2 regions of the Mesorhizobium sp. B2-4-13 genome follow, and region 2 is predicted to be linked to the other one. Evidence: predicted binding sites of a transcription regulator. Region 2 holds the regulator's gene; the other holds the start of a gene.
The links. The regulator PhoB, encoded in region 2, activates phosphate uptake and scavenging genes when phosphate is short. The targets are predictions, from matches to a motif close to TGTCATNNANCTGTCAT.
Positions count from the first base shown of each region.

Region 1: a site for PhoB is predicted at 3,616-3,632, ahead of ppk2 (polyphosphate kinase 2). Genes of this name have one in related genera too.

Region 1 is NZ_VFVB01000006.1:154,121-159,860, reverse strand. Features, by position in the region: gene FJ936_RS17985 (DUF2066 domain-containing protein) at 1-213, shown strand, start outside; gene hemB (porphobilinogen synthase) at 327-1,358, shown strand; partial or broken gene FJ936_RS17975 (glyoxalase superfamily protein) at 1,619-1,729, shown strand; gene FJ936_RS17970 (dihydrofolate reductase family protein) at 1,874-2,518, shown strand; gene ppk2 (polyphosphate kinase 2) at 2,588-3,508, opposite strand; gene FJ936_RS17960 (aldo/keto reductase) at 3,791-4,834, shown strand; gene FJ936_RS17955 (glycosyl transferase family 90) at 4,859-5,740, opposite strand, start outside.
Region 2 is NZ_VFVB01000007.1:83,613-89,352, forward strand. Features, by position in the region: gene pstC (phosphate ABC transporter permease subunit PstC) at 65-1,048, shown strand; gene pstA (phosphate ABC transporter permease PstA) at 1,052-1,903, shown strand; gene pstB (phosphate ABC transporter ATP-binding protein PstB) at 1,900-2,703, shown strand; gene phoU (phosphate signaling complex protein PhoU) at 2,729-3,436, shown strand; gene phoB (phosphate regulon transcriptional regulator PhoB) at 3,456-4,145, shown strand; gene FJ936_RS19755 (ROK family protein) at 4,148-5,383, opposite strand; gene xylF (D-xylose ABC transporter substrate-binding protein) at 5,650-5,740, shown strand, end outside.

The sequences.
Region 1 (5,740 bases), on a different contig from region 2:
CTGGATCGGGTGGCCAAACAGGCCGGAGGCGACCGAGCGCTCGCCGGCAGCATCGTATGGAGCGACGAGGAACTGGGCTGGATCGCCGATTGGCGACTGGCCGATCACGGCAAGACCTATCGTTGGCAGGTGCGCGGTGTCAGCTTCGACGAGGCGTTCCGCGTGGCAATCGGAGGCGCGGCACAGATCCTTTCGGGCAACGGGCAGCCCTGAACCAATAGGCGTGGTGGACAGCGCTACAGGCAGCTTTCGGCACTGGCACAAACGTGTCGCATTGGTCAGCACCAAGGGCTCGTGGTAAAAGCCACCGATCCGGAGTTTTGGCCATGAACAAATTCACCCCAGCAAAAGCTGCCGGCGCGCGCAGCGTCGACGATGTCACCGGCAGCCGCCGCCTGCGCCGCATGCGCAAGGCCGACTGGTCGCGCCGGCTCGTGCAGGAGAACAGGCTTTCGGTCGACGACCTGATCTGGCCGATCTTCGTCGTCGAGGGCAGGAATGTCCGAGAGCCGATTGCCGCCATGCCCGGCGTCTTCCGGCTTTCGGTCGACCTTGCCGTCAAGGAGGCCGAACGGGCGGCCAAGCTCGGCATCCCGGCCCTTGCCACCTTCCCCAACGTCGATCTCGGCCTGCGCGACCAGACGGGTTCCCACATCCTCGACCCGGAAAATATCATCAACCGCGCCACACGCGCCATCAAGGACGCGGTACCCGAGATCGGCATCATCACCGACGCCGCACTCGACCCGTTCACCAGCCATGGCCATGACGGCATCCTGCGCGACGGCATCATCGTCAATGACGAGACGGTCGAACAGGTCGCCGCGGCGGCCGTCATCCAGGCGGCGGCCGGCGCCGACATCATCGCGCCGTCCGACATGATGGACGGCCGCATCGGCGCCATCCGCGACGCGCTCGACGCCAACGGTTTCCAGGACGTGGCGATCATGTCCTACGCCACAAAATTCGCGTCGGCCTTCTACGGCCCCTATCGCGAGGCGGTCGGCACCGCCGGTCTGCTCAAGGGCGACAAGAAGACCTATTACATCGACCACGCCAATTCGGACGAGGCGGTGCGCGAGGCCGAACAGGACCTCGCCGAGGGCGCAGACATGCTGATGGTCAAGCCCGGCCTGCCCTATCTCGACATCATCCGCCGGCTGAAGGACGAATTCCAGATGCCGACCTTCGCCTACCAGGTCTCGGGCGAATATTCGATGATCAAGGCGGCTGATTCCAATGGCTGGATCGATGGTGAGAAGGCGATGCTGGAGTCGTTGCTCGCCTTCAAGCGCGCCGGCTGCGACGGCATCCTGACCTATTTCGCGCCCGAAGTGGCTGTGATGCTGAAGGGGTAGCCCGACTTCCCGGGCAAGGCACTTCAGTAGATGTCACCACTCTTTCAACTGGTCGGCGGTTCTATCGAAAACCCGCTGACAAAAACTGGCGGCTGCAGCTATGATGGAAGCATGGCCGGAAGCGGCCGGCAGCCCGCACCTCGGCCAAGAGGTATGGCGAACGCCTCCTGAGGATGCTTCCTGACCCGTTTCACCGTCGGGCGAAGGTGTCGGCATTGCGGGCACTGACGAAGGCTTCGCCGTGACCCGAGGAAACGGACATGCTTGCCTATCGCGACGCCAAGACGATGGCGAAAGCCATGCGGGAGGCGCTTGCCGCCCGCGACCTGACGATCAGCCACAGCGAGGCCCTTGAGATCGTCGCGCGCCAACCGACCGGCCAATGAGGCGGCGGCCGTAGCTTGGCGGCAATCGGAAATACCTTTTCCGGCTCGAAAAACCACTTGCAATTCAAAATCAGTTTGCTAGAAGAAACCACTTGCAAAAGACAACTGGTTCTCAAGGAGGAAGTTCTCATGTCCAAACTTCGCGTCAACGCTTTCAGCCTGTCGCTTGACGGCTATGGCGCCGGTCCCGATCAGAGCCTTGAAAATCCGCTCGGTGTCGGCGGACCGGCCCTGCACAAATGGGCTTTCAGCACCCGCACCTTCCGCAAGATGTTTGGCCAGGAAGGCGGCGAGACAGGCGTTGACGAAGACTTTGCGGCGCGCAGCTTCGAGAATGTCGGCGCCTGGATCCTCGGCCGCAACATGTTCGGGCCGATCCGGGGCGAGTGGCCTGACGACAGCTGGAAGGGCTGGTGGGGCGACAATCCGCCCTATCACGTCCCGACCTTCGTGCTGACGCATTACAAGCGCGATCCCATCGTGATGGAAGGCGGCACGACTTTTTATTTCGTAACCGACGGCATCCATTCGGCTCTCGAACAGGCCAAAGCCGCCGCGTCAGGCAAGGATGTGCGGGTCGGCGGCGGCATCTCCACCATCCGGCAGTATCTGCAGGAAAAGCTGATCGACGACATGCACGTGGCGATCTCGCCGGTGCTGCTTGGCAGAGGCGAGAACCTTTTTGCGGGCCTCGACATGCTGAATCTTGGCTACCAGTGCAGCGAACAGGTTGCGACGGCACTGGCCACGCACGTCGTCATCAAACGGGCGTAAGGTGGAGAAACCCTCGACGAAAGCCCATTTCTCCCCGTCACTATACGGGGAGAAAGACAAAACTCTCGCTCAATACTTCTCCGGCACGTAAAGCTCGCGCGGCAGCACCTGGCGCTCGTATTCCGGGTTGAAGACGCGCTCCGGCAGCGTGATCTCCTCGTGCGGCACCTCTTCATACGGCAGCTGCTTGAGCAGATGGTCGATGCAGTTCAGCCGCGCGCGCTTCTTGTCGTTACCCTCGACGATGAACCAGGGCGCCTCGGGAATGTTGGTGCGGGCGAAGGTCTCCTCCTTGGCCTTGGTGTAGTGTTCCCAGCGCACCCGCGACTGCAGGTCCATCGGCGACAGCTTCCACTGTTTCATCGGGTCGTGGATCCGCATCAGGAAGCGCATTTGCTGTTCCTCGTCGGTGATCGAGAACCAATATTTGACCACGGTGATGCCCGAGCGCACCAGCATGCGCTCGAACTCCGGCACGTCATGGAAGAACTCCTCGACCTGCTCGGGGCTGGCAAAACCCATTACCCGTTCGACGCCGGAGCGGTTGTACCAGGAGCGGTCGAGCAAAACGATCTCGCCGCCTGCCGGCAAATGCGGGACATAGCGCTGGAAATACCATTGCGACTTCTCGCGTTCGGTCGGAGCCGGAAGCGCCACGACGCGGCAGATACGCGGATTGAGCCGCTGTGTGATGCGCTTGATGACGCCGCCCTTGCCAGCGGAGTCGCGGCCCTCGAATATCACCACCAGTTTCTTCTTGTGGTAGGCGACCCAGGATTGCAGCTTGATCAATTCGGACTGGAGGCTGATCAGGTCGCGAAAATACTGCATGCGATCGATCGAAGGCGGATGCGAGTTCTTGTAGATCTTGGCGATCTCCATCGAGAGGGCCGGCTCCGACATTTCGAGCTCATAGTCCTCGTCGAGCGTGTCGGCGAGCTCGGCTTCAAGCCAGTCCTTGGCAGGGGAATTCTGTTTCAGCTCGGTCATATCAACTGCTCCGCTTGCAAGCCCTGTCGGTTACCACTGGGCGCTCCAAATTGCTGGCCGGCGGCCGGGAATGGAAACACCTGAGCCGACTTCAATATAGCCCGGCGGTGACGGTTTTATTGCAGCACAGGCGCAATTGCCGACGTTGCAAATTCCGCGATGTCTGATCGATCGACCGTCGTCGCATGGCGACAAGCCGGCCGAATTGTCCTACAAATGCGCGGTCGCCTTCCAGGCCTGCCTTGCCGGCACGCCTCTTCAACAAAATCGTGAGGATCTGACATGGAATACCGCACCCTTGGCCGTTCCGGCCTGAAGGTTTCGACACTGACGCTTGGCACCATGACATTCGGCGGCGCCGGGCCCTTCGCCGCGGTCGGCAACAGCGATCTCGCCGAAGCCAAGCGGATGATCGATATGTGCATCGATGCCGGCATCAACCTCATCGACACCGCCAATGTCTATTCCAACGGCCTCTCCGAAGAGATCATAGGCGAAGCTCTCGGCGGCAAGCGCAAGAACGATGTGCTGATCGCGTCCAAGGCGCGGATGCGGATCGGCAAGGGCCCGAACGACGAGGGCCTGTCGCGCCATCATCTGATCCGTGAATGCGAGAGCAGCCTGAAGCGCTTGAAGACCGATGTCATCGACATCTATTTCGTCCACCAATGGGACGGCCTCACTCCGCTCGAGGAGACCGTTGCCGCGCTCGACAGTTTGGTCAGCCAGGGCAAGGTGCGCTACATCGGCTGCTCCAACTATTCCGGCTGGCAGGTGATGAAGGCGCTTTCCATCAGCGACAGCCGTCACCAGCAACGCTTCGTCACCCAGCAGATCCACTATACGCTGGAAGCGCGCGAGGCCGAGTACGAGCTCTTGCCGATCTCGGTCGACCAAGGGCTGGGCGTTTTGGTCTGGAGCCCGCTCGCCGGCGGCCTGCTGTCGGGCAAATACCGCCGCGACAGCCCGACCGCTCGCCAGCTTGCCGGCTGGTCCGAGCCGCCGATCCGCGACGAGGACCGGCTGTGGCGGATTGTCGATGTGCTGGTCGAGATCGGCAAGGATCGTGGCGTCTCGGCGGCGCAGGTGGCGCTCGCCTGGCTGCTCGGACGCCCTGCCGTCTCCTCGCTGGTGATCGGTGCCCGCAATGACGTTCAGCTCAAGGACAACCTTGCGGCGGCGGCCCTGAAGCTCGGCACCGAAGAACGCCAGCGCCTCGACGCGGTCAGCCGGCCGGCTCTGCTCTACCCCTACTGGCACCAGCAACTGACAGCGAAGGATCGCTTCGGCCCAGCCGATCTGGTTCTCGACCGCAGCGATATCTGATCAGCGTCAGGCAGAGAGCAAGAGCTAGCCGCCGATAAACCGCCAGAGTTCGGGATCGGGTTCGATCTGGCCGCCGAGCACGAAATATTTGTAGAGGACGAGCAAGGAGATCGCATGCTCGTCCCGTTCATTGGAGAATTTGCGGCAATAGGCATTGGCTGCGGCGATGATGCGCTCCGCCGCGGCCGGGTGCCCTTCAAAATAGCGCACTTTTTCGCCGAGATCGGCAAAATCCGGGTCAAGCGGCGCATAGTGGATACCGGCCTCGAGCTGGCTCTCGCCGAACCATGTTTCGTAGGTCGGCGGCGGCATCAGACAGAGCGAGTTGGAATTCATGATCCATTTGAGGTTGGTCGCCACGTCATTGCCCTCCAGCGAGACGATGTAGCGATAGCGCAGGTGCTGGCTGATGCTGAGGAAAGGCTTGCTGTACTTAGCCGGTGCGCTGCGCTTGTGCGAACCGGCATCGCAGAACGGCAAGTCGCGCGCGACATCCAGGAACCGTGTCCTGATCGGGTTGTTGAGGTCGCCGCGCCAGACCACGGCAGGGCGCTTGTCGGCGAAGGCGACGGTATCGAGGGGCATGTGGAAGTGGCGGAATTTGTTGAACTTCATGACGACGGCATTGCCGTTGTCGGCGCGGATCGGCCGGTCCTTGACGAGGGTCGGCAGCTTGGGCACGCCGATGACATCACCGAACTTCAGGTCGATGAGCAATGATGGATCGAAATAGCGGGCAAATTCCTTCAGGTCGTAATAGTACATGCTCGGTTCAAACGGTATCTTGTCGATGCGCACAGCATCCGGGCCTGGTGTAAAAGCGTCCTGCAGCTTGTTGTAGTGATTCAGTCGCCGGCGCACGGCCTCGTCCGAGAGCCTGGCCTGCTGCAGGCGGCTGGCCAATCG
Region 2 (5,740 bases):
TCTTTCTGGAGGAGCGCCGCCCCGCGGCGCTCCTTTTCAATCAACACAAAGAGCCGAGCTTGACATGAGCGCTGCCCACGAAGCCTTGCCAGCCATTCGAGGTTCACGCGACGCCACCGTCAGACGGTTCGCGTTGACCGATTCGATCTTCCATGGGCTGACCCGCGCCGCCGCCATTCTCGTGCTGGTGCTGCTCGGCGGCGTCGCTATCTCGCTGTTCGCCGGTTCCTGGCAGGCACTGTCGACCTTCGGCTTCTCCTTTCTGACCACCGAGAGCTGGAATCCCGTCACCGAGAAATTCGGCGCCCTGGCGCCGATCTATGGCACCATCATCACTTCGGCCATCGCCATTCTGATCGCTGTGCCGCTCGGTATCGGCATCGCCATTTTTCTCACCGAGCTTTGCCCGCGTCCGCTCCGGCGCCCGATCGGCATGGCCGTGGAACTGCTGGCCGGCATCCCCTCGATCATCTACGGCATCTGGGGCCTGTTCGTGCTGGCACCGTTCCTGCAGACGACAGTGCAACCTTTCATCATCAACGTGTTCCACGGCATTCCCGGCCTTAACAGCCTGTTTGCCGGGCCTCCTTATGGCATCGGCCTGCTGACCTCGGCGATGATCCTGGCCATCATGATCCTGCCTTTCATCACCTCGATCACCAAGGATGTGTTCGATACGGTGCCGCCGGTGCTGAAGGAGTCCGCCTACGGCATTGGCTGCACGACCTGGGAGGTAACACGCCGGGTCGTCGTCCCCTACACCCGCATCGGCATCATGGGCGGCGTCATGCTTGCGCTCGGCCGTGCACTCGGTGAAACCATGGCGGTCACCTTCGTCATCGGCAACGCCCACCGGATCAGCGCCTCGCTGTTCGCGCCGGCAACGACGATCTCGGCAACCATCGCCAACGAATTCACCGAAGCCGTCGGCGATCTCTACACTTCCTCGTTGGTGGCGCTCGGCCTGATCCTGTTCGTCATCACCTTCCTCATCCTTGCCGTCGCCCGCTACATGCTGATGCGCATCGATGCCCGTACCGGAGTCTGACCGATGTCGACAGCCGCATCGCTTCACCAGAGCCGCAAGCGCAAGAACGGCGTGATGATGACGCTCTGCGTCATCGCCGCCGGCATCGGCCTTGCCTGGCTGGCGCTGATCCTCGGCGCGCTGCTCTATAAGGGCCTGTCGGGCGTTTCGCTCTCAGTGTTCACGGAAATGACCCCGCCGCCCGGTGATGCCGGTGGCCTGCTCAACGCCATCTACGGCAGCATCGTGATGACCATTATCGGCATCGTCGTCGGCACGCCGATCGGCGTGCTGGCCGGCACCTACATGGCCGAATATGGCCGCTTTTCGAAGCTCACCACCGTGGTGCGCTTTATCAACGACATCCTGCTGTCGGCGCCCTCAATCATCATCGGCCTGTTCGTCTACGAATTGATGGTACGGCCGATGGGGCATTTCTCGGCCATCGCCGGTGCCGTGGCACTGGCCATCCTGGTCATTCCCGTCGTGGTGCGTACCACCGAGGACATGCTCAACCTTGTGCCGAACGCTTTGCGCGAGGCCGGCACGGCGATTGGCGCGCCGCGCTGGGTGGTGATCCGTTCGGTGGCCTACCGCGCGGCGATGTCCGGCATCGTCACCGGCATATTGCTGGCCATTGCCCGCATTTCCGGCGAGACGGCGCCGCTACTCTTCACAGCGCTCAACAACCAGTTCTGGTCGAGCAATCTCAATGCGCCGATGGCCAGCCTGCCGGTGACCATCTTCCAGTTCGCTCTCAGCCCTTACGAGGAGTGGCAGCAACTGGCGTGGACCGGCGCACTCATAATCACATTGACGGTTCTCGCGCTCAGCATCTTTGCGCGCAGCCTGACCGGACGCAGAGAGGACAAATGAGCCAGATGTTGTCTCCAGACATGACGATTGCGACAGAGGCAGCCGCCAAGGCGAAGATCGAGGTCAAGAACCTCAATTTCTACTACGGCCAGTCGAAGGCGCTGAAAGACATCACCTTGTCGCTGCCCGAGCGCAGCGTGACGGCCTTCATCGGACCGTCGGGTTGCGGAAAGTCGACGCTGCTGCGCGTCTTCAACCGCATCTACGAGCTCTACCCCAAGCAGACCGCCGAGGGTCAGGTGCTGCTCGACGGCCAGAACGTTCTCGACCGCTCGCAGGACCTCAACCTGTTGCGCACCAAGATCGGCATGGTGTTCCAGAAGCCGACGCCGTTCCCGATGTCGATCTATGAGAATATCGCCTTCGGCGTCAGGCTCTATGAGAAGATCGGCAAGGCCGAGATGGACGGCCGTGTCGAGCAGGCGTTGAAACGCGCCGCGCTGTGGAACGAGGTCAAGGACAAGCTCAATGCCAGCGGCCTCAGCCTGTCGGGCGGCCAGCAGCAGCGGCTTTGCATCGCCCGCACCGTGGCGGTCAAGCCGGAGGTCATCCTGCTCGACGAACCGGCCTCGGCGCTCGACCCATTGTCGACCGCCAAGATCGAGGAATTGATCGACGAGTTGCAGGCCGACTACACGATCGTCATCGTCACCCACAACATGCAGCAGGCCGCGCGCGTCTCGAAGCAGACGGCTTTCATGTATCTGGGCGAGCTGGTCGAATTCGACAAGACCGAGAAGATCTTCACGTCGCCTCGCGAGAAGCGCACGCAGGACTACATCACCGGCCGCTTCGGCTGATCTCACGCATACGAGGACCAGGATCATGGCCGAACACACAGTCGCAGCCTTCGACGAGGATCTCGGACAGATCAGCAAGCTGATCAGCGACATGGGCGATCTCGCCGGCACGATGGTCGGCGGCGCCACCAAGGCGCTGCTGAATTCCGACAACGCGCTGGCACAGCGCGTCGTCTCCGACGACGCCATCATGGACGCGCGCCAGCGCGAACTCGATGATCGCGCCATCACCCTGATCGCCAAGCGCCAGCCGATGGCCGACGATCTGCGTCATGTCGTCGGCTCGATCCGCATGGCGGGCGATCTCGAACGCATCGGCGACCTTGCCAAGAACATCGCCAAGCGCGTCGGCTCGGTAGGCCTCACCGCCACGCCGCGCGACTTGTCGCATTCCATCGACTCCATGGCGCAGCTGGTGCTGATCCAGGTGCAGGGCGTCGTCGAGGAATATGCGGCCGGCGATGCCGCCGCCCTCGCCAAGCTCAGGAATGACGACGAACGCATCGACGTCAAATACACTTCGGTCTTCCGCGAACTCCTGACTTACATGATGGAGGATCCCCGCAACATCACGGCTTGTACGCATCTTTTGTTCTGCGCCAAGAATCTCGAACGCATCGGCGACCATGTGACCAACATCGCCGAGAATGCGTATTATGTGCTGACCGGCACGCAACTGCCCGCCAACCGTCCGAAGCAGGACGAGACGGCGATGTCGGTGCCGGCGGCTTGACGGCAGGGATGATCGATCGATGATCGCGCCACGCATCATGGTGGTGGAGGACGAGGAGCCGCTGGGCGTGCTCCTCCGCTACAACCTGGAGTCCGAGGGTTACCAGGTCGAGGTGGTGACACGCGGCGACGAAGCCGAGATACGCCTCCAGGAAAACGTGCCCGACCTGCTGGTGCTCGACTGGATGGTGCCGGCGGTTTCCGGCATCGAACTCTGTCGGCGCCTGCGCATGCGGCCCGAGACGGAGCGACTGCCGATCATCATGCTGACGGCGCGCGGCGAGGAGAGCGATCGCGTGCGCGGCCTCTCGACCGGCGCCGACGACTATCTGGTCAAGCCGTTCTCGACGCCGGAATTCATGGCCCGGGTCAAGGCGCTGCTGCGCCGCGCCAAACCGGAAGTGCTGTCCAGCGTGCTCAAGGTCGGCGACATCGTGCTCGACCGCGAATCGCACCGGGTCTATCGCAAGAAGAGCGAGATCCGGCTCGGACCGACCGAGTTCCGGCTACTCGAATTCATGATGCGCCATCCCGGCCGCGTGTTCTCGCGCAGCCAGTTGCTCGACAATGTCTGGGGCGAGACGATCTACATCGACGAGCGCACCGTGGATGTGCATGTCGGCCGCCTGCGCAAGGCGGTCAACAATGGCCGCATGCCCGATGTGATACGCACCATCCGTGGCGCAGGCTACGCAATCCGCGAGGATTGAGATCAGGCCACGTTCTTGCCGGATCTCACCTGCACGCCCGGCGCGAAAATCTCCTGGTCGACGAAGGTGAGCGCGCGCATGGCGCAGCCCTCGCGGATCAGCGGCAATTCGTTCGGCTCTGTATCGAAGGAAATCGATTTCGAATGCTGGCCGCCGGCGGTCTGGGCGATGGCCTCGCGCAAGGCCGGCTCGATCAGATCGAAGGCGGCGGCGCTGACGCCGACCATCGCAACCGGCGCCGGATCGATCAGCGCGAACAGGCTGCCAAGGCCATAGCCCAGCGCCTCGCCGGCCTTGCGATAGGCCTCGCGCTCCGGTCCGTCTCTTTCGCGCGCCGTAGCCGCCAATGCGCGCATGTCGGCGTCGCTGACGTCGACCGGTTTGGCGTCCTCACCCAGCTGTCCTGCATTACGCCAGATGGCATAGTTGCCGGCATAGGCCTCGACGCAGCCGCGCCGCCCGCAGCGGCAGAGCGCGCCGCCGGGGCGATGGATCATGTGGCCGAACTCGCCGCCCGAGGAATGGGTGCCGGTGAACAGCTCGCCCTTCAGCACCAGCCCCATGCCGATGCCGTGCGAGAGCAGGATGGCGATGAAGTCGTCGCGGTAGCGCTCGGGGTCGCGCCAGCGCAGCGCCACAGCCATCATGTTGCAGTCGTTCTCCATGGTGGCGGGGATGCCGAATTCGGCTTCGAGTATGTCGGCGAAGGCAATGTCCGTCTGCGGCGTGATCGGCGACCACAGCATGGCGCGCGCCTCGGTGTCGGTGATACCCTGGATCGCCAGCGCGATGCGGGCGATGCTGGCGACGTCGAGGTCGGGATCTTCGAGGCGGCGGCGGACGATGGCCACGCATTCGCCGATCAGCGCCTCGCGGGACATGGTCAGCGTGTCCAGCCGGCGCTGCTCCTCCGATATCACCTGGCCGGCGTAGTCGATGACGGCGACGGAGAGGAAATTCAGCGACAGCACCACGGTCATGACCGCCGCGGCCTCGGGGTTGAGACCAAGGCCAACCTGCGGCCGGCCGCGTTTCAGTGAGCCGGCCTCGTTCGGCTTGCCTTCGCTCAGGATACCTTCGCCGATCAGGTCGGCTGATATCGCCGATATGGTCGAGTGGCTCAGGGCGGTGGTGGCGGCGATCTCGGTGCGCGAGGGCTGGCCACCCCGGCGCACGGCTCCAATCACCATTGCGCGGTTGCGCCGGCGCAGATCGTCGTGGCGGATTCCGACCGACATGATTTCCCTCCCCGTCGCCGCGGTTCTTGACGCCCCCTCGAACACCTCCGGCAACGGGTCGAATACTGGCAGAAGCGGCTGGGGCTGTCATTTATTTATTGCGGGGCTCGAAAAAAGGCTTCCGGCACCTCAAAATCCGTCAGAATCGATGTTGACAGTGTTCCGGCGATGGACCAGTGTTTTTTCGAGGCTCGAAAAAATTAGGGCCTTTGTGCCGGCCTTAGGGCCAGTTTGGTCGCGCCACACGCGGGCGCAGGGAGGATATCATGAAGAGATTCACAGTCGCCATTCTGGCGGGTGTCGCCATGTCGCTGACGCTGGCGTCGGTCGCGCAGGCAAAGGACAAGGTCATCGGCG